3 regions of the Luteibacter sp. RCC_6_2 genome follow, and region 3 is predicted to be linked to each of the others. Evidence: riboswitches for the same ligand, from Rfam matches in the RefSeq annotation. Region 3 holds a riboswitch; each other region holds the start of a gene.
The links. A riboswitch is a leader RNA that binds a small molecule or an ion and turns the genes downstream of it on or off. The one in region 3 is predicted to bind cobalamin.

Region 1: another riboswitch for cobalamin. It lies ahead of metE (5-methyltetrahydropteroyltriglutamate--homocysteine S-methyltransferase); the one in region 3 lies ahead of AB6730_RS03850 (ribonucleoside-diphosphate reductase subunit alpha).
Region 2: another riboswitch for cobalamin. It lies ahead of AB6730_RS14375 (TonB-dependent receptor domain-containing protein); the one in region 3 lies ahead of AB6730_RS03850 (ribonucleoside-diphosphate reductase subunit alpha).

What each region holds. Positions count from the first base shown of each region.
Region 1 is NZ_JBFUPQ010000004.1:135,229-142,629, reverse strand. It holds gene AB6730_RS05510 (molybdopterin molybdotransferase MoeA) at 1-665, opposite strand, end outside; gene fusA (elongation factor G) at 739-2,811, opposite strand; gene AB6730_RS05500 (aldo/keto reductase) at 3,399-4,379, shown strand; cobalamin riboswitch at 4,427-4,643, shown strand; gene metE (5-methyltetrahydropteroyltriglutamate--homocysteine S-methyltransferase) at 4,837-7,128, shown strand; gene metK (methionine adenosyltransferase) at 7,274-7,401, shown strand, end outside.
Region 2 is NZ_JBFUPQ010000012.1:148,115-155,515, forward strand. It holds gene AB6730_RS14370 (carboxypeptidase regulatory-like domain-containing protein) at 1-2,910, opposite strand, end outside; cobalamin riboswitch at 3,155-3,399, shown strand; gene AB6730_RS14375 (TonB-dependent receptor domain-containing protein) at 3,543-5,429, shown strand; gene AB6730_RS14380 (efflux RND transporter permease subunit) at 5,561-7,401, shown strand, end outside.
Region 3 is NZ_JBFUPQ010000003.1:98,977-106,377, reverse strand. It holds gene AB6730_RS03855 (response regulator) at 1-1,282, opposite strand, end outside; cobalamin riboswitch at 1,426-1,637, shown strand; gene AB6730_RS03850 (ribonucleoside-diphosphate reductase subunit alpha) at 1,793-4,309, shown strand; gene AB6730_RS03845 (ribonucleotide-diphosphate reductase subunit beta) at 4,344-5,372, shown strand; gene AB6730_RS03840 (acyl-CoA thioesterase) at 5,533-5,934, shown strand; gene AB6730_RS03835 (MerR family transcriptional regulator) at 5,963-6,409, shown strand; gene AB6730_RS03830 (aldo/keto reductase) at 6,406-7,398, shown strand.

The DNA.
Region 1 (7,401 bases), on a different contig from region 3:
ACGTCCGGCACCCGCGTGCGCCCGGCCAGCTCGATGCCCCAGGACGCGAGGCTGGCGGCGAGGAAAGGTCCGTTGGAGTCGTGGATGCCTCCCGGTGGCAAGGGACCGGTCGGGTTGAGTTCGCTACCGGTGGCGATCACCGCCACACGTGGCCGGCGCACGGCATCGACGCGATCGATACCCAAGGCGGCGAGCAACATGATCGCCGCGGCATCGATGCGCCGTCCGCGTTCGAGCGCGAGCGCTCCTTCGCCGATGTCCGCTCCGGCGTGGCGCACGTTCTGCCCCCGGCGCTCATCGGCAAGGAAACGGACCTCCCCTCCTTGCCGCTCGCAGCGCTCCACGGGAATCACGGTATCGAAGTCCTTGGGCATCCGCGCACCCGTGGCGATCTCGCAGGCTTCGGCGTCCGGATATGTGTCGATCGTGTCGCCGGCCGCATGCATCGCGGCCACGACGCGGACGGTTCCCGCGGGGATGGTGTCGCCTTCAGATCGAAGGGCATAACCGTCCATCGCCGCGTTGTCGAACGAGGGCAGCGCCAGCGGGCTGGCTATGTCGGCCGCTAGGAATCGCCGCCGGGCCGCATCGAGGGCGACCTGCTCCACGTCGAGCGGCCGGACTTCGGCAAGCAGGCGTGCCAGCGCTTCGGGGTAGGAAATCATGGGCGAAGCGTAACCCGCCCACACGCAGCCGTGTAGGAGCAAAGGGCGGCCCCATGGCCGCCCTTGCCTCGCGTCACGCCGAACGGCGTGACTGTTCCTGCATCGCCGCCGGCCGGTAGGCATGGAACGCCACCGTGGCGGACGCACGCCCCTGGCTCAACGAACGCAAGGCGGTGCTGTAGCCGTCGAGCTGTGCCAGGGGCACGTCGGCGTCGATCTCCGTGCGTTCCTGGCGGTCGACGAGGTTGACGATCTGCCCGCCGCGACGTTGCAGGTCGCCCAACACATCGCCCACCGCCGAACCCGGGGCACTCACCGACACACGCATCACCGGCTCCAGCAGCACCGTGCCCGTGGCTTCCAGCGCCGATTTCACCGCGATCTGCGCTGCGCGATGGAAGGCGGTCTCGTTCGAATCCACGGCATGGGCCTGCCCATCCAGCACGACGACCGCCGCGCCCACCACGGGATAGCCTCGCGGCCCTTCCACCAGCGCCGCGGCGACGCCTTTTTCCACCGCCGCCTGGAACTGCTTGGGAATGACGCCGCCCGTGGTGCGGTCCTCGAAGCGGTTGCTCTCCTCGCCGGTCGGCGTGACCGTCAACACCACGCGTGCGAACTGGCCGCTGCCGCCGGTCTGCTTGGCGAGCTTGCCCTCCACGGCGCCGGACGCGGCCGCCGGGGTTTCCTGGTAAGCCACGCGCGGCGAACCCGTGCGCACCTGCACGCCCCACTCGCGGCGCAGGCGCTCCACCATCACTTCCAGGTGAAGTTCGCCCATGCCCCAGACCAGGGTTTCGCCGGTGTCCGGATCGGTGCCGACGCGGAACGACGGGTCCTCCTGCGCGAGGCGGGCAAGACCGTTGCCCAGCTTGAGCAGGTCGGCGGAACGCTCGGGCGACAGCCGCCACGACAGCACGGCCGGTTGCGCCTGGATGGTCTCCAGCCGTACGCGGCGGTGCGTATCGGACAACGTCTCGCCCGTCGCCACGTCTTTCCAGCCCGCGATGGCGACGATGTCTCCCGCCTCGGCGGCATCCACCGCCTCGGTGTCTTCGGCACGCACGACGGCAAGCCGGCCGATCCGCTGCACACGATCGGTACCGCTACGCCACACGGCGTCGCCGACGCTCAACCGGCCCGAGTACACCCGGATAAAGGCCAGCGGACCGTGCGCCTGGTTGACCACCTTGAAGACGAGCGCCGCCAACGGCGCGTCCGCATCGGGCGCGACCATCAGGTCGCCTTCGTCGGTATGGCCGACCACGGCCGGACGATCCAGCGGCGACGGCAGGTACGCGACGAACGCATCCAGCAGCGGTTCGATGCCGACGTTGCGGAACGCCGAGCCCGGAAGTACCGGCGAGCCGGCACCCGCGAGCGTGCCGCGTCGAAGCGCCGCCGTGAGCGCCGCCGCGTCGATCGGCTGCTCGGCGAGCCAGAGCTCGGCCAGCGTGTCGTCACGATCGGCCACGGCGGCCACGAGTTCGGCACGCGCGTCCGCATACACCGCGCGTTCGCTCTCCGTCCACGGTTGGACCGCGCGCGTGCCGGCCTCGTCGAAACGCCAGGTGCGTTCCGCCACGAGGTCGACGAGGCCCGTCATGTGTTCGCCTTCGACGATCGGGCGCGCCACCACCCATGGGTTCGCACCGAGCTTGTCGCGCATCTGCCCGACCACCGCATCGAAGTCCGCTCCCGGGCGGTCCATCTTGTTGACGAACGCCATCAGCGGCACGCCGTGCCGGCGCGCCTGATGCCAGACGGTTTCGGATTGCGGCTGCACGCCGGCCACGCCGGAGAACACGGTGACGGCACCATCGAGCACGCGCAGCGAGCGCTCGACCTCGATCGCGAAGTCGATGTGTCCCGGCGTATCGATCAGGGTCAGGCGATGCGGCTGGCCGCCTTCCGGCGTCCAGTTCGCGCGCACGGCAGCGGCGCCGATCGTGATGCCACGCTCGCGCTCGAGTTCCATGTGATCGGTGGTGGTGGCGCCATCGTGCACCTCGCCGGTACGGTGGATCGTGCCGGTCTTGTAGAGCAGGCGTTCGGTGAGCGTGGTCTTGCCCGCGTCGACGTGCGCGATGATGCCGAGGTTGCGCCAACGGCCGACGGGGATCTGGGTTTCGCGGGTGGTACTCATGGCTAACAGTTCCTGATGGGGTCGCCAGGGGCTCGGATGTCATCTCGAGCGAGGCACTCCCCGATCCGTTTACCGCCGCCCCTGGCTGAGCGGGACGGTCAGGATCGGGGGTCGCGGCAGTTCTTCATGGCACGCTGCTCCAAAAGGTGGGTTCACAAGGAAATTCGAGACAAAAAAAAGCACCCTTGCGGGTGCTTTCGGTGTTCCTGGCAGCCGGTGCGACGTCTTACGACGAAGCTCCGCCAGGCACGGAACGCGCGCACCCGCGACGCGCCCATGGGGCGATCGGTGGGACGTGCATCAAATCGTGCTTGCAGCGGAACATGGCTTGGCTCTCGTGACAGGAGGCGAATGCTACGCCCGGGCCGGTTGACCGGCAAGGTGCGTCGTCTTCGCGTTGGGCTCCTAGATAGGGACGCCTGGGTCGGTTTCAAGGGGACCCGGTACCTTCGCTTCCGTGTCGTGATGCTCGCCTTTCACATGACGCGATTGTCATGATCGACGGGGCTGCCGACATTTACAGTATGTGGTTACCGATGTATCCGGGTCCGGATACCGCCCCATCCATACGTGTCTTGGAGTCCCGCATGCGCTACGTCAAACTCGGCCGTACCGGCCTGGACATTTCCCCCCTGGTCCTTGGCTGCATGACTTACGGCGTGCCCGAGCGCGGCAACCACGCCTGGACGCTCGACGAGGAACAAAGCCGCCCCTTCATCCGCAAGGCGCTCGATCTCGGGATCAATTTCTTCGATACCGCGAACGCGTATTCCGATGGCACGTCCGAGGAAATCGTCGGGCGCGCGCTGAAGGATTTCGCGAGGCGCGACGAAGTCGTGATCGCCACGAAGACCTACTTCCACTGGCGCAAGGGGCCCAATGGCGGCGGTCTTTCGCGCAAGGCCATCTTCCATTCCGTCGACGACAGCCTTCAGCGTCTGGGCACCGATTACATCGACCTTCTGCAGATCCACCGCGCCGATCACACCACGCCGGTCGAAGAGACGCTCGAAGCGCTGCACGACCTGGTGAAGGCGGGAAAAGTGCGCTACCTCGGCGCGTCGTCCATGTATGCATGGCAATTCGCGAAGATGGTCTACACCTCTCGGCTCCACGGCTGGACCGAGTTCGTGAGCATGCAGGACCACTACAACCTGCTCCAGCGGGAGGAAGAGCGCGAGATGATTCCGTTCTGCATCGACCAGGGCATCGCGGTCATCCCGTGGAGCCCGCTGGCACGCGGCCGCCTCACGCGCGACTGGGACGAAACCAGCACCCGCCAGGAGAGCGACGTCTTCGGCAGCACGCTGTACAACGCGACCGCCGAGTCGGACAAGGCGATCGTCGCGGCGGTGAAGAAGGTCGCCGAGGAGCGCGGCGTGCCGCGAGCGCAGGTCGCCCTCTCATGGGTCGCTCACCGCAATGGCATCACCGCACCCATCGTGGGCGCTTCCAAGCCCCATCACCTCGACGACGCCGTGGCGGCGATCGATCTCGTGCTGAGCCCGGAAGAGACGGCGACGTTGGAAGCCGCCTACGGCCCGCATCCCGTCGCAGGCTTCGAATAAGCGACCACTGTCCCTCCCCCGCATTGACTTTGGACGTCCAGAGGGCTAATTTGCCGCTCGTTAGCGGTCTTTATCTTTCTATTCGAATAGGAAGATAAAGCTAAGAGGGAAGCCGGTGGGAATCCGGCGCTGCCCCGCAGCGGTATGTGGAGACGAACCCGTCACAGGCACTGGATCGATGGCGATCCGGGAAGCGGCGGGGGAGGAGACGCCCCGGCGTCACATCCACGAGCCCGAAGACCTGCCGCCAGCCGGAACGAACGCGCCGTCATGGGTGCGTCGCTCCGTCCGGCCTGGGCCGTCGCCTCCTTCCGGGACGCGGCCCGGTTCGCCCGCGGGGGCGAAGGTCGACGGCAAACCCTCATGACCCAGGCATCGCCCATGGGGTTACCGGGCGACGTCCGTGTCATGCGACAAGCCGCCCTTCCCTCCTCTTTCTTTGCGAAGAGGAACAGTCATGCCACACGTCACCTACCCCGGTTTTCCCCGTATCGGTCGCCGCCGCGAGCTCAAGCGCGCGCTCGAAAGTCATTGGAAGGGAAACATCGGCACCGAAGAACTACTCGATATCGCCCGTGAATTGCGCTTGCGACACTGGGCGCTCGCCCGGGACGCGGGTGCCGACAGCGTTCCAGTGAATGATTTCTCGCTCTACGACCACGTGCTCGATGCGGCGGTCATGGTGGACGCCATTCCCGAACGCTACCGACCGCTTCACGATATCGATCCGCTGGGCGGCTACTTCGCCATGGCACGCGGCAGGCAGGACGATCGCGTCGACCTGCCCGCGCTTGAAATGACCAAGTGGTTCGACACCAATTACCACTACATCGTCCCCGAAGTGTCGGCGGGCCAGAGGTTCGCCGCCCGGCCCGGCAAGGTGGTGGGCGAATATCGCGAAGCGGTCGCGGCGGGACATATCGCACGTCCGGTACTGCTCGGCCCGATCACCTTCCTGTACCTCGCCAAGGCGGCCGATGGCAGCGACCCGTTGGCACTCCTCGATGCGCTCCTACCCGCCTGGCTCGGCGTGCTCGACGCCCTTGCCGACGAAGGTGCCGGGTGGGTGCAGGTGGACGAGCCCGTACTGGCGCTCGATCTCGACGATGCCACGCGTGATGCCTTTCGCCGCGCCTATGCGTGGATCGCCACGCAGTCGCGGCTACGCGTACTGGTCGCGACTTACTTCGGTCCACTCGACGGCAATCTCGAACTCGCCATGTCGCTGCCCGTCGCCGGCCTGCACGTCGATCTCGTACGTGCACCGGAGCAACTCGACGCGGTGCTCGCCGCGTTGCCGGCCGACCGTGTCCTCTCGGCGGGTGTGCTCGACGGACGCAACATCTGGTTGAGCGATCCGTCGATCATCCTTCCCCGCATACAGACGCTACGTGATCGCCTTGGCGACGAGCGCTTATGGTTGTCGACGTCTTGCTCCTTGCTGCACGTACCGTTGGACGCCAACGAGGAAAAACGCCTGCCGGGAAGTCTCGCGACATGGTTGTCGTTCGCCCGGCAGAAAATCGCCGAACTACGCCGCTACGCCGACGCCGTCCAGGGCGACGAGGTCGCCCGGCAAGCGCTCGCGCACCAGGCCATGCTGATCGCCGGGCGACAGGACGCGCCCGGGGTCGTGCGTGACGAGGTACGCAAACGCGTTCGCCAGCTCACGGCGCAGTTCGGCCGCCGCCGCTCGGGGTATCCGTTCCGCGCGGCCGTGCAGCGTGAACGATTCGGCCTGCCGGACCTGCCGACGACGACCATCGGTTCGTTTCCGCAGACCGCGACCCTCCGCGTCGCCCGCGCCGCGCATCGCGCAGGCAAACTGGACGACGAGGCGTATGACGCCATCCTGCGCGATGAAGTGCGTCGCGCCGTCGCGTTCCAGGAGGAGGCCGATATCGACGTGCTCGTCCATGGCGAGCCCGAACGCAACGACATGGTCGAGTATTTCGGCGAACAACTCGACGGCTATGCCTTTACGTCATTCGGCTGGGTGCAGAGCTACGGCTCGCGCTGCGTGAAGCCTCCGATCGTCTATGGCGACGTGGCACGGCCCGCGCCGATGACCGTGGCCTGGTCCGCGTTCGCGCAATCGCTGACGAAAAAACCGATGAAGGGCATGCTCACCGGTCCGGTGACGATGCTGCAATGGTCGTTCGTGCGCGACGACCTGCCCCGCGCCGATGTCTGCCGGCAGATCGCACTCGCCTTGCGCGACGAGGTGCGCGATCTCGAAGGAGCGGGCATCGGCATCGTACAGATCGACGAACCCGCCTTGCGCGAAGGCCTGCCGCTGCGTCGCGCCGAGTGGGGCGGCTATCTCGCGTGGGCGGTGGAGGCGTTCCGCATCACCGCCGGTGGCGTCAGTGACGCGACCCAGGTGCACACCCACATGTGCTACTCGGAGTTCAACGACATCATCGAGGCGGTCGCGGCGATGGATGCCGACGTGATCTCCATCGAAACCAGCCGCTCGCGGATGGAACTGCTCGATGCCTTCACACGGTTCCAGTACCCGAACGGCATCGGCCCCGGCGTCTACGACATCCACTCCCCCCGCGTTCCCACCGAGGGCGAGATGGCCGGCCTGCTTGCCCGCGCGCTGCAGGTGTTGCGTCCCGACCAGCTCTGGGTGAACCCCGATTGCGGCCTCAAGACCCGCGACTGGCCCGAGGTCGCCGCGGCGCTGAAGGCCATGGTCACGGTGGCGAAGGCGGCACGCCAACGGCTGGGCGCGGCCGCCTGACCTGGCGCGGGCCGGTGGGCGCGCCCTGAACATCCATGCAATCGTCACTCCCGGGCGCTACCCTTCCCCCTGCAAACCGACCCGGAGGCGTGTATCATGGCGCGCCCTTTATCTCTTTATCCGTAAAGAAGGATATATCCCCGCGATGAGCAACTACCTCTTCACCTCCGAGTCGGTCTCCGAAGGCCATCCGGACAAAATCGCCGACCAGATCTCCGACGCCGTTCTGGACGCCATCCTGGCCCAGGACCCGCGCGCTCGCGTGGCCTGCGA
Region 2 (7,401 bases), on a different contig from region 3:
GTCGACCGTATCGAGTTCGCCGGTGTCGATCTGGGCAACGGTGCGCTGCTTGCCCGCTAGGTTGAATACGGCCGCGGTGAAAGCCAGCGGCTGCTTCTCGCCAGCCCACATCGGGCGGTACTCGGCGTTGAGATCCAGGCTCCAGGTCCACGGCAGGCGACCCTTCGAACCGCGTGGCGCCGGCTGGAAACCGCACTCGAAGTACGACGCGCCGTACTGGATCGCATCCACCGGGTCCTGGCCGAGGCAGTTCTTCGGACGGCCGGTGGCCATCGCGAGATTCGCGCCGATCAGCCATTCGGGAGACGCCTGCCAATAGCCGTACGCCTTCAGCTGATGGGTGCGGTCGTTCGGCAGTGGGCCGTTCGAGTACTGCATGATTTCCGGAGCGTCCCAGTCCTGCGTCACCGACGGATCGAGCTGGCCGATGTCCGACTTCAGCTGACCTTCCGAGTTGCCGTAGCTACGCGAGAAGGTGTAGTCGACGCGCGCGTACCAATCGTTGGCAAGTTGATGCTCGAGGTAAAGCTCCAGCGAATAGTATTTGCGCTTGAGTTCCGGGAAGGCAACGCCGGCAGGCGATGTGAAGTCATCCTTGGTCAGGTTGAATGGCACCAGCGTGCCCTGGCTGTCGATGTCGACGAGGAACGTATTCGACTTGCCTGGGTTGAACAGATAGCAGCCGGGAATCGAAGCGTTCGTCAGGTCGATGCCATTGCGGGCGGCGTACTTCTCGAACGGACGCGAATCGCAGAAGTCGTCGATCGAGCTCTTCAACTTGCGCATCGTCGCCTTGGCGCCGAAGCTCCAGTCGGCGTTGATGGCCTTGTCGAAACCCAGGATGTACTCGTCCTGGTAATAAGCGTCGATACCCTGCGACGCGATGGTCTTCGGGTTGAGTGGCGTACCGTCCTCGCCATTGAGATAGGCGCGGGTCCCGATCGGCTGAAGGCCGGTCGGCTCGCCGTTCGCGGCGACACCCGTGTAGGTGTAGTACTCCGAATAGTACGTCGACGCCGAGGCACCGCGAATCGCCACGTTGGACGGAATGGCCAGGTGGTAGCGACCTGCGTTGGCATAGAGCTTGAACGTGGAATCGCCAAAGACGTCCCAGGTCACGCCCAGACGCGGAGCCAACTGGTGGCGTTGCTTCACGTACGTGGCGCCGTCACCGTTGATGTTCTTGAACTGCTCGTTGCGCAGGCCGATGGATGCGAGCCAGCGGTCGCTGATCTGCCACTTGTCTTCGATAAACTGCGCTTCCTGCTCCACCTTGACGTTGGCACCGGTCTGGAACAGGCGCTTCTGTGCGAAGTAGTCCACGCCCGGCGGCGCGACGATACCGCGGCTGGGAATATCGCCAGCCGGGCCATAGATCCAGCGGTAGCCACCTTCGTAGATGTTGCCGGAGAACGATTCCAAGGTCTGGTTGTCGACGCCCGCGCGGAGATCGTGATCGCCGATGACGTATTCGACATCGAGGCGCCAACCGTGCGTCTTGTCCTTGGCGCCCTCGCCAAGGACCGTGCCGTTGACGAGACCGCAACCGGTAATGCGCTCGGAGAGGCCGCGGTTATCGAGAATCCACGGGCAATTCGGGTTGCTCGCGTAATTGAGATTACGTTCGTGCACCGTCTTGGTATGACCGTACAAGGCGTTGATGGTCAGATCGTCGGTGATGTAGCCCGTGTACTTGCCGATGTAGACGTCGCCACCCGGCGCCGAACCCGCGGCGGCGTCGAAATTCTTGAGGTTGTCGGTACCGATGTAGCCACCACGCGCGCCGACATTGTAGTCATACGCGTAGACACTGCGCTCGACATTGCTCTTGTCGCCGAGGCCAGTGATTTCGAGCAGATGGTTATCGGTGATGTTCCAGTCGACCTTGGCGAGCCACTTGGTCGCCTTCGACTCCTGATAGGTGCGCTGCGGAGCGGTGATGCTGCTGGTGTTGCGGCTATCGGAACGGGTGAAGTCGCCTGCTGCGAACAGGAACAACTTGTCCTTGATCAGCGGACCGCTCACATAGCCCGTGTACTGCACATCGGTGCTCTTGTTGCGCTTGCGGTCCTGCCAGAGCGTGCCGTCTTCGCGATAGATGCTGCGCGGGGTCTGACGCAGGCCTTGCGGCGTCACGTACAGACCGACGCCGCCTTTCCACTCGTTACCACCGCGCTTGGTCACGATGTTGATCACGCCACCCGTCGAACGGCCGTATTCCGCGCCGTAACCACCGGTGTAGATCTGCTGCTGGTCGATCGCGTCGAACGGAAGACTGGTGAAGCCGAGGCCGGTCAATGCGTTGGTGACCGAGTAACCGTTAATGTAGTACTGGTTTTCGGAGGCGGAAGCGCCACCGAACGAAGCGACGTTGCCGTAACGCGCATCGCCGGCGACGACGCCCGGCGCGAGCAGCGCCGCAGCGGTAACGTCGCGCGCCAGGGGAATTTTCTGCAACTGTTGTGAGGTCAGTACGGTACGGGAGTCCACCGACGACACGTCGATGGCCGGCAACGCGTTGCCCGTGACCTGCACCCCTTCGAGGTTCTGCGCCTCGGTCGTCGTGGCGGAGCCGGCGAAGGACACATCCACGCCGCCGCCGAGCGCGACCTGCACGTCGTTGCGGGTCTCGACGGTCTGGCCGCCGCGTTCCACGGTGACCTTGTAGCGACCGACCGGCAGCGAACTGGCGCGGTAGCGGCCATCGGCATCGACGCCGACATCGCGGGTCAGGCCGGTATCCAGGTTCTGCAGGTGGACGACGGCGCCTTCAGGCTGCGCGACGCGGCCGAAGACGACACCGGAAGCATTGGACTGGGCGAGCACGGCGCCGCTGGCGAAGCAGAGGGCGAGCGCGGTGCAAAGGGTCGATCGGCGCAGTACGCCGGTACGCTTGGTGGAACGTTGCATGTCTTGTCTCCCCGATAAACAGCAAAGTAAGCCGGCCACAAGAGGTGGCCGAGCTCGTTTGACGCCGTCTCATGGGCCTCCGGTACCCATCCCCCCCGGGATGCGGCCTGGCTGCTCATGCTCCCCGTGCGCAAGTAATTGCGCCCGACGGCTATCGGTTGCGGTTGTAATCGAATTATTTTGCGCACGTCAAGTGCATGTTAAGAATTCCGTTAAGTATCCGTGACAGTTCGGAGCCCGCCCGGTACCATCGGCCGGTTCGGGTGTCCCGACCGGCCAAGGCCGGAGAGGATGAAACGGGAAGCCGGTGCACCACGTCGTGGCAAGGCCGGCACTGCCCCCGCAACGGTAAGCGTCCATCGGGGCAGGTCGTCAGACCTTTCTCATGGAACCGGCCCACGCCACTGCGCAAGCGGGAAGGCACCGGTTCCGCCACCCCATGGGTGGCTGGCGCGAGTCCGGAGACCGGCCCGATGAACGTCCCGCCCCCTGTGGCGGGCGTCCCTGTTTCGGTCGATTCGCGGAGGGCGGATCCGGGCAGCCACCGGGTTCCCGCCCGTTCGCCGTTCGTCGCACGTCCTCCTCGAGCGCCCTTCGCGCATTGCCGCCTGGCGGCTGAGGAAGACGGTTCCATGAAGAAGACCCTGCTCGCGGCGGCCCTGCTGTCGTCCATCGCCGCGGCCCACGCCGCCGACGAAGCGGCGCCCGACCGGCTCGACCCGGTCGTGGTGACCGCCAATCGCGCCGCCACGCCACTGGACGAGGTGCTCGCGCCGGTCACCCTGATCACCCGCGAGGACATCGAGCGCCTGCAGCCGGTGAGCGTGCAGGACCTGCTCACCGGTTTGCCGGGCGTGACGATCGCCAATGCCGGCGGCATCGGCCAGCAGACATCGTTGTTCATGCGCGGCACCAACTCGTCGCACACCCTGGTGCTGCTGGACGGCGTCCGCGTGGGCACCGTGGGTGCGGGCTTGCCCGCCTACGAGCAGCTTCCCGTGGAACAGATCGATCACATCGAGATCGTCCGTGGCCCGCGTTCCGCGCTGTACGGCTCCGACGCCATCGGCGGCGTGATCCAGATCTTCACCCGCCATGGCCAGGCCGGCGAAGCCCCCACGCCGACGCTCTCGGTGACCGGTGGCAGCCATGGCTATTCGGCAGGCCAGGTGGGCGTGTCCGGTGGCAGCCAGCACGGCTGGTACAACGCCAGCCTGGGCGGGCAGTACACGGCCGGCATCAACGCCTGCCGCATAGGTGCCGCCACCGCCTTCGCCGGCTGCTTCACCGACGAACCGGACCACGATGCCTCCCGCACCTATAACGGCGCGCTGTCCGGCGGCTATCGCTGGGACGACGGCACGGAACTGACCGGCAGCTGGCTGCGCAGCAAGGGCGACATCGAATACGACGGCGACTTCCAGAACCTCACCCGCCGCTCGCAGCAGGTGGCCGGCGCGAAGCTGGCGTTCGACGTGCTGTCGAACTGGCGCATGTCGCTCAGCCTCGGCCAGAACCAGGACCGCGCCGACAATTACCTCAATGGTGCCGACAAGACCCTCGACTTCGTCCATTACGGCGTGGACAAGGCCCGCGTCGGCTACCTCTATTCGAAGCGCAACCAGGCGTCCTGGCAGAACGACTTCACGCTCGCGAAGGACCAGACGCTGAGCGCGGGCGTCGACTTCCAGCAGGAAAAGCTGAAGAGCGATACGGATTATCTGAAGGACTCGCGCAACAACACGGGCGTGTTCGCGCTCTACCAGGGCCTGTTCGGCCCGCACGAGATCCAGCTGTCGGCACGCCACGACCACAACACCCAGTTCGGCAACCACACGACCGGCTCGGCGGCCTATGGGTTCCGTTTCGACAACGGCATGAAGATCACCGCCTCGTACGGCACGGCTTTCCATGCGCCGACGTTCAACGATGAGTTCTACCCTTACGGCGCGCCGGTGAACCTGAAGCCGGAAACCTCGCGCACGGCCGAGATCGGCCTCTCGGCGCGGCCGGGCATCTGGAACTGGGCGGTGAACGCCTATCAGACCACGGTCGACGACCTGATCGGCTTCGATGCGAACTTCCTGCCGGTGAACGTGAGCAAGGCGCGCATTCGTGGGCTGGAAGGACAGCTCGGCGCCGACGTCGACGGTTGGCACCTGCGGGCCTATGCCACCCTCCAGCAGCCGAAGAACCGCGACTCGGGCGTGCAAGAGGACAACCTGCTGGCGCGCCGTCCCGAGCGCACCGCACGGGTCGACCTCGACAAGGACCTCGGCCGCTTCACCGTCGGCGGCTCGGTCTACGCGGCCGGGTACAGCTACGACGACGCGGCCAACACCCGCCGGCTCGGCGGCTACGCCACGGCCGACCTCCGGGCGACCTGGCACCTGGACACCGACTGGAGCGTGCAGGGTCGCGTCGCCAACGTCGCGGACAAGCGCTACGAAACGGCGGCGTTTTACAACCAGTTGGGGCGAACGGTCTACCTGACCGTTCGCTACGCACCCGGCCACTGACGCGCTCGCCGCATGAACGGGGCACCCCTGCCTTCCGGCAGGGCCCCCACTAAAGGCACACGCGACGAAACCAGCGGAACGTCATAAAGTTCGCGGGCGCGGGGAGCCTTCCCGCGATCACAGGAAGTGTCGTGAACTTTTTTGCACCATTCATTCGCCGGCCGATCGGCACCTCGTTGCTCGCGGCGGGCCTGACCCTCGCCGGCGCGATCGCATACATGCTGCTGGGCGTCGCCGCGTTGCCTTCGATCGAGGTGCCGGCGGTCTTTATCCAGGCGCAGATGCCCGGCGCCAACGCGCAGACCATGGCATCGACGGTCATCGCGCCGCTGGAGCGCCACCTGGGCCAGATCCCGGGCGTCGACCAGATGTACTCCAACAGCACGGAGAACTCCGGCTTCGTCCGCGTCCGCTTCAACATGGACCGCTCGACCGACGCCGCCGCCCGCGACGTGCAGGCCGCGATCAATGCGGCGGCCGCCGACCTCCCGGCCGGCATGCCCTCGCCACCGCAGTACTTCAAGTTCGACACGGGCCAGATCCCGGTGCTGCTGGTCGCGATGACCTCGAAGACCATGCCACCGGACAAGCTCTATGACGTGGTCGACACGCTGATCCGCCCGGCGGTGGCGCAGATCGACGGCGTCTCGCGCGTACAGGTGTTCGGCGGCACGCCCCATGCGGTCCGCATCGAACTGGACACGAACGCCCTGGCGGCGAAGCGGCTGACCGCGAACGACGTCTCCAACGCCTTGCAGGCGGCCAACGTGAACTCGCCGCAGGGCGTGCTCTCCGATGGCGAGACGCAGATGACGGTGATCGCGAACGACGGCCTGCGCGACCCGAAGGACTTCGCCAACATCCTGATCGCCATGCGTGACGGGGTGCCGGTACGGCTCTCGGACATCGCCAATGTCCACAGCGGCCAGCAGGACCAGTTCCAGGCCGCGTGGTTCCAGGGCGAGCGCTCGGTCACCATGCAGATCAGCAAGCGCCCCGAGGCGAACTCCATCGCCACGGCGGAAGCCATCCGGGCGGCCTTGCCACGGTTCCAGGCGCTGCTGCCGGCGGACGCGAAGGTCACGCCGATCTTCGACCTGACCCAGACCACGCAGTCCGCGCTGCACGAGGTCAAGGTCGCGCTGATGATCAGTATCGTCATGGTCATCATGGTGATGCTGGTGTTCCTGCGCCGCCTGGGACCGACGATGATCGCCACGCTCAGCGTGCCGCTGTCGCTGGCCGGTGCCTTCGTGGTGATGTGGACGCTCGGCTATACGCTGAACACGATGTCGCTGATGGCGCTGGTGCTTTGTATCGGCTTCGTCGTCGATGACGCCATCGTGGTCATCGAGAACATCGTCCGGCACATGGAGAACGGTGCGAAACCCATGGCCGCGGCGCTGGAAGGCGTGCGCGAGATCGGTTTCACGGTGATCTCCATCACGCTGTCGCTGGTGGCGGTGTTCGCGCCGCTGCTGTTCGGCAACAACATGATCACCAAGCTGCTCCGCGAGTTCTCGGTGACGCTCGCCGCGGCCGTGCTGATCTCGGCGGTGGTGTCGCTGACGCTGACCCCGGCCTTGTGCGCGCACTACCTCAAGCATGACGCGCCCGACCGCAAGGCGAGCCGTTGGGAGCTGGCGCTGGAGCGTTTCGACCGGGGCTTCCTCGGGGTTTACCAGCGCGCGCTCGACTGGGCGATGCGCCACCGCCGCCTGATGCGCTGGCAGCCCTTGATCCTGCTCGCCGCGACGGTCGTGCTGGCCATCGCCGTGGTCAAGACGGCCGGTGGCAACTTCATGCCCGACGAGGACACCGGCATGCTGCAGGCGCAGATCAGTGCCGACGCCAACATTTCGCCGGACGAGATGACGCGCCGCCTGAAGCGCGTCGGCGATCTGATGCAGAACGACAGCACGGTGGCCGACGTCACGACGATCCTCGGCGGCGACAACGGTGGCGCCGTGGG
Region 3 (7,401 bases):
CACTTTCCACGATCGACAGCGCGCTCTCCGCGTCGCGCGCCTTCAACACGCGATAACCAAGATCGCCGAGCATGCCGACCACCGTCTCGCGCACCGCGTCGTCGTCCTCCACCACCAGGATCGTCTCGTCGCCACCGCGCACGGCTTCCTCGTCGAGATCGACCAGGCGGTCTTCGCTCTGCACGCAGCGTGGCAGGTAGATCTTCACCGTCGTGCCCTCGCCGGGCTCGCTGTAGATCTTCACGTGCCCACCGGATTGCTTGACGAAGCCGTAGACCATCGAGAGCCCGAGGCCGGTGCCGCGGCCCTCGGGCTTGGTGGTGAAGAAGGGCTCGAACACCTGGTCGATGATTTCCGGGGGAATGCCTCCGCCGGTATCGGTCACGGCGATCATCACGTACTGGCCGGGGCGCAGGTCGCCATGGGCCGCGGCATAGGCGCTGTCGAGCAAGGCGTTGCCGGCCTCGATGGTGAGCCTGCCGCGCCCGTCCATCGCGTCGCGGGCATTGAGCGCCAGGTTGAGCAGCGCGTTTTCCACGTTGCCCGGGTCGACCAGCGTGTTCCACAGGCCGCCGGCGACGACGGTTTCGATCTCGATCGCCTCGCCGAGCGCGCGACGCAGGAGTTCGTCCATGTCGCGGATGAACCGCCCGACGTTCACGACCTTCGGTGCCAGCGGCTGGCGCCGGCCGAAGGCGAGCAACTGCGCGGCCAGCTTGCTGCCGCGGGTCACGCCGGCCATCGCATTGGCGAGGCGCCGTTCCGCACGGGCATTGCCGGTGACGTCGGAGGCGAGCAGTTGCAGGTTGCCGCTGATCACCTGCAAGAGGTTGTTGAAGTCGTGGGCGACGCCACCGGTCAGCTTGCCGATCGCGTCCATCTTCTGCGCCTGGCGCAACTGGTCCTGGGTGAGGTCGAGCGCGAGCGCGGGACCGCTTCCGGCGCTGCGCCAGCCCTGGTCTTCGCCACTGGCCGGCTGGATGGACACGATGGCCGCGCCGTCCCAGCGTTCCATGCATACGCGCCAGGGCGAGCCGTCGACGGAACCGAGTTCCGCCGTGCGCATGCCGCTCGCGGCCAGATTCGGCAATTCCGACCTGAACCAGTCGCGGCCCGCACTGTTCCAGATGGACAGGAACCCGCCTTCGGGCAGGCGGGCCCTGGCCCAGGCATTGGCGTACAGGAGTTCACCCGTGGGAGAAAGGGCGGCGAGGCCGTAGGGCGCGGCGTCAAACGCCCGGGCGATCAGTTCATTGTCCTGCAATGCGAATGGTGAGGGCATCGAGCCTGAATGATCCGGGATGGGGAGCGGAGTTTATCGTCGCGGGTTCATGCACTTTGTGTAGAAGGCCTTTACATGTCTTGAACGAACGCGGACCTAGGTGGCTTACACCACATCTTGTGTTGACCAGCCATAGGATCGCCTATATCGTGTGTCCCGTTGGTGTCCGGAGAGGCGCGACTGCCCGTCGGACTTAATAGGGAATCCGGTGCGAATCCGGAACTGCCCCGCAGCGGTAAGTGGAAACGACCCCGTTCTATGCACTGGTCCTCGGCGACTGGGAAGCGACGGGTAGGCCGGGCCTCCAAGCCCTCGTCCACGAGTCCGAAGACCTGCCAACAGTCGGTGCCTGATCGGTACCGATTGTGGTGACGGCTTCCGCGGGGAAGCACGTCGCGGACCGGAGCCGCCTCGGGCGGGCTCCGTCCCGGCCTTTCCCGCATTGCCTGGCCACTTCGAGCCCCGTCCGAGGGAACGGGAGTTTGAACCAGGCCTTGGGGCACGCCACACATGACCACGATGGATTCCGCAGCGCGCGAGCGCACCGAGACGGCCGACCAGGCCGCCATTCCTTCTCCGACCGCCGGCAAGGCGCCCGCCGCCGGCTACAAGAACGACGCACCGCCGGCTTTCGCCCTCACCCCGCCGCACAACCCCGGCCAGATGCGCGTGACCAAGCGCAACGGTGGCCAGGAAGTCGTCGACGTGAACAAGATCGTGCGCGCGGTGACCCGCAGCGCCGATGGCCTGTACGCGGTCGATCCGATGCGCGTGGCGCTGAAGACGATCGGCGGCCTCTACGACGGCGCGACCACCCAGGAACTCGACCAGCTGTCGATCCGCACCGCCGCGGCGCTCACCGCCGAGGAACCGGAGTACGGCCAGCTGGCGGCGCGCCTGCTCGCCGCCTTCATCGACAAGGAAGTGTCCGGCCAGGACATCCAGTCGTTCTCGCAGTCGATCTCCACCGGTTTCGACCTGGGTATCCTCAACGAACGCCTGCGCGATTTCGTGCAGGTGAACGCGCGCAAGCTCAACGACGCGATCGACACCACGGCCTCGCGCCGCTTCGAATACTTCGGCCTGCGCACGGTCTATGACCGCTACCTGCTGCGCCATCCGACCAAGCGCTTCGTCATCGAGACGCCGCAGTATTTCTTCATGCGGATCGCCTGCGCGCTCGGCGGCAACGACGTGGCCGAAACGCTGGAGCTGTACCGCATGCTCTCGTCGCTGGAATACCTGGCCAGTTCGCCGACCCTGTTCAACGCCGGCACGGCGCATGAACAGCTGTCCTCGTGCTTCCTGCTGGACTCGCCGCAGGACGCACTGGAATCCATCTACGCCAAGTACGGCGACGTGGCCCAGCTGTCGAAGTTCGCCGGCGGCATCGGCCTCGCCTATTCGCGCATCCGCTCGCGCGGCTCCTTGATCAAGGGGACCAACGGTCATTCCAACGGCCTGGTGCCGTGGCTGAAGACGCTCGACGCTTCCGTGGCCGCCGTGAACCAGGGCGGCAAGCGCAAGGGCGCCGCCTGCGTCTACCTGGAATCGTGGCACGCCGACATCGAGGAATTCCTCGAACTGCGCGAGAACACCGGCGACGACGCCCGGCGCACGCACAACCTCAACCTCGCCAACTGGGTGCCGGACCTCTTCATGCGCCGCGTCGAGTCGGACGGCGACTGGTCGCTGTTCGACCCGAAGATCGTGCCGCACTTCGTCGATACCTGGGGTGCCACCTTCGACGCTGCCTACGAGAAGGCCGAAGCCGATGGCCTGGCGGTGAAGACGATCAAGGCACGCGAACTCTACGCGCGCATGCTGCGCTCGCTGGCGCAGACCGGTAACGGCTGGATGACCTTCAAGGATCGCTCGAACGCGACCAGCAACCAGACCGCGCGTCCCGAGAACGTCATCCACCTGTCGAACCTTTGCACCGAGATCCTCGAAGTGACCTCGGAAGGCGAGACGGCGGTGTGCAACCTCGGCTCGATCAACCTCGCCCGCCACGTGGTGGACGGCCAGTTCGACTACGAGAAGCTGTCGACCACCGTGCGCACGGCCGTGCGCCAGCTGAACCGCGTGATCGACCTGAACTTCTACCCGATCGCCACGGCGAAGACGGCGAACGTGAAATGGCGTCCGGTCGGCCTGGGCGTGATGGGCTTGCAGGACGTCTTCTTCAAGCTGCGCCTGCCGTTCGATTCCGATGAAGCCCGTGCGTTGTCCACGCGCATCGCGGAGGAGATCTATTTCCACGCGCTGTCGATGTCCAACGAGATCGCCGAGCGCGACGGCCCGCATCCCGGGTTCGAGGAAAGCCGCGCGGCCAACGGCGAATTGCAGTTCGACTATTGGCCGGCCGCCACGCCGGCCGGCAAGGACGGCCGCTGGGCGGAACTGCGCGAGAAGATCAAGGCCAAGGGCCTGCGCAACTCGCTGCTGATCGCCATCGCCCCCACCGCGACGATCGCCTCGATCGCCGGCTGCTACGAGTGCATCGAACCGCAGGTGTCGAACCTGTTCAAGCGCGAGACGCTGTCGGGCGACTTCCTCGTGGTGAATCGCTACCTCGTCGACGAGTTGAAGACGCTGGGCCTGTGGACGGCCGAGATCCGCGACCAGATCAAGCTCGCGGAAGGGTCGGTGCAAGGCATCGTGGCCATCCCGGCGGAACTGCGCGCGGTGTATCGCACCACCTGGGAGCTGCCGCAGAAGGCCTTGATCGACCTCGCCGCCGCCCGCGGTGCCTACATCGACCAGAGCCAGTCGCTGAACCTGTTCATGGAAAACCCGAACATCGGGCAGCTTTCCTCCATGTACATGTACGCGTGGAAGTCGGGCATCAAGACGACGTATTACCTGCGCTCGCGTCCGGCGACACGCATCGCGAAGACCACGGTCAGTTCGTCGGCCGCCTCGCTGCCGACGCCCGCCACACCGGTCGCGGACGCGCAGGAACAGGCCGAGGCCGCGGTGTTCTGCTCGCTCGAGAACCCCGAGTACTGCGAAGCCTGCCAGTAAAAAGAAAAGCTATTCACTTTCCCGAGGTACCCCGATGTCCGCTTCACCGATCACCCGCGATACCCACATCCTCGATCCCGGTTTCGAACTGACGCTGCGGCCGATGAAGTATCCGCAGTTCTACGAGATGTATCGCGCCGCCATCCGCAATACGTGGACGGTGGAGGAAGTGGATTTCTCGCTCGACGTGACCGACCTGAAGGCGAAGATGTCCGACGCGGATCGCCACCTGATCCATCGCCTCGTCGCGTTCTTCGCGACGGGCGACACGATCGTGTCGAACAACCTCGTGCTGAATCTCTACCAGCACGTGAACTCGCCCGAGGCGCGCATGTTCCTCTCGCGCCAGCTGTACGAGGAAGCGCTGCACGTGCAGTTCTACCTCACCCTGCTGGATACCTACATCCCCGAGCCGTCCGAACGGAACAAGGCGTTCGCCGCGATCGAGAGCATTCCCTCGATCCGGCAGAAGGGCGAGTTCTGCTTCAAGTGGATCGACTCCATCCAGGACCTCAACCGCCTGGAGACACGCGAGCATCGGCGCCAGTTCCTGCTCAACCTGATCTGTTTCGCCGCCTGCATCGAAGGCCTGTTCTTCTTCGCCGCCTTCGCCTATGTGTATTACCTGCGTTCGCGCGGCCTGCTGCACGGGCTGGCGTCGGGCACCAACTGGGTGTTCCGCGACGAATCCGGGCACATGGCGTTCGCCTTCGAGGTGGTGCGCACCGTGCGCGAACAGGAGCCCGACCTGTTCGACGACGACATGCGCCAGCAGGTGGAGGCGATGCTGGAAGACGCCATCGCCTGCGAGACGCAGTTCGCGGCGGACGTGCTCTCCGGTGGCGTGGCCGGGCTCTCGGTGAACGACATGCGGCAGTACCTGGAGTACTGCGCCGACCAGCGCCTGGTGCAGCTTGACATGCCAAAGAAGTACGGCGCGAAGAACCCGTTCGACTTCATGGACCTGCAGGACGTGCAGGAACTGACGAATTTCTTCGAGCGGCGCGTCTCGTCGTACCAGGTGGGCGTGCAGGGCGAGGTGGCCTTCGACCAGTCGTTCTAACGGCATCACCGACTTCTGAAGGCATCGCCGACAAGTCGGCTCCCACAAAAACATGCTTGCGGTGCCCTGGCGGGAGCCGCCCTTGTGGGAGCCGACTTGTCGGCGATGCTCCTCCCCACTCGCGATAGCATGGTCTCCCCACCCCAAAAACCGCCCCAACATGCCCCCCATCGACCGCCCCACCGAGGCCCGCGTCCTCGAAATCGTCTTCCCCGACCACACCAACCACCTCGGCACGCTCTTCGGTGGCCAGGCGCTCGCCTGGATGGACAAGGCCGCCTTCCTCGCCGCCTCGCGCTATTCGCGGCAGATCGTGGTCACCGCGCGCTCCGAGCAGGTCGACTTCCACGTGCCCGTGCGCAAGGGCCAGATGGTGGAACTCATCGCCACGGTCGTATCGGTGGGCCGCACCTCGATGAAGATCGACGTGGCGATGTACACCGAAGACCTCATCTCCGGCGCGCGTGAACTGTGCACTCGCGGCACCTTCACGATGATCGCGCTGGACAGGGACCACAAGCCGACTCCCGTGCAGCCGCTGCCGTCGCCCCTGTTGACTTAGAGCGCACTCGAAGGCGTACGCTCTTCGAATGCCCCATTCGAAGACCATCGCCGAGGCCGCCCTCGCCACCGACCTGACCACCCACACGCTGCGCTATTACGAGCAGATCGGCCTGATCGACCCGGTGCCACGGCGCGGGGGCCAGCGTGTCTACGGCGAAGCCGAGATGCGCCTCATCGACTTCGTGCTGCGCCTGCGCGGCACCGGCATGTCGATGCGTGACATCCAGGAATACGTGCGCCTGCGCCGCCTGGGTGAAACCCCCGAAAGCATCCGTTTGCGCGGCGACCTGCTCGCCCGGCACGCCGCCTACCTGCGCGGCCAGCTGACCGAACTGACCGAGACGATCGTGCGGCTGGACGAGAAGATCGCCCTGTACCGCTCGATCTATCCCGACGAACCCCTCCCCGCCGAGCCGCCCGTGACAAAGGCGGCGCCGGCGAACGCCCCCTCGAAACGAAGGAGACACGCATGATCACCCGCAAACTAGGCACGCACGGCCCGGAGGTCTCGATCCTCGGCCTCGGCTGCATGGGCATGAGCGAGTTCTATGGCGCCGGCGACGAGAAGGAATCGGTCGCCACGCTGGAACGTGCGCTGGAGCTCGGCATCACCTTCTGGGATACCTCCGACGCCTACGGCCCGCACACCAACGAGGAACTGCTCGGCCGTACGCTCGCCGGCCGCCGCGACAAGGTATTCCTGGCCACCAAGTTCGGCATCCTCCGCGACCCGAACGATCCGATGAAGCGCGGCATCAGCGGCCACCCGGACTACGTGCGCCAGTCGGTCGAAGGCAGCCTCCGCCGCCTGAAGACCGATTACATCGACCTCTACTACCAGCACCGCGTGGACCGCACGGTGCCCATCGAGGAAACCGTCGGCGCGATGGCCGACCTCGTGAAGGAAGGCAAGGTGCGCCATCTCGGATTGTCCGAGGCCTCGGCCGAGTCGATCCGCAAGGCCGCGAAGGTGCATCCCATCACCGCGCTGCAAAGCGAATACTCGTTGTGGACGCGCGATCCGGAAACCACCGGCACGCTCGCCGCCTGCCGCGAGAACGGCATCGCCCTGGTGGCCTATAGCCCGCTGGGCCGCGGCTTCCTCACCGGCGCGATCACCCGGCCGGAGGACTTCGCCGAGGACGACTATCGCCGCGTCAATCCGCGCTTCACCGGCGAGAACTTCGCGAAGAACCTGGCCATCGTGGAGAAGGTGAAGAAGTTCGCCGCCGACAAGGGCTGCACCCCCGGCCAGCTCGCCCTCGCCTGGGTGATCGCCAAGGGCGACGACATCGTGCCGATCCCGGGTACCAAGCGGGTGAAGTACCTGGAGGAAAACGCCGGCGCGGTGGCGGTGAAACTCAGCCCGGCCGAGGTGGCCGAGATCGATGCGATCTTCCCGCCGGACTCGGCCGTGGGCGACCGTTACGCCTCCAACATGATGGGCTCCATCAACGCCTAAGTG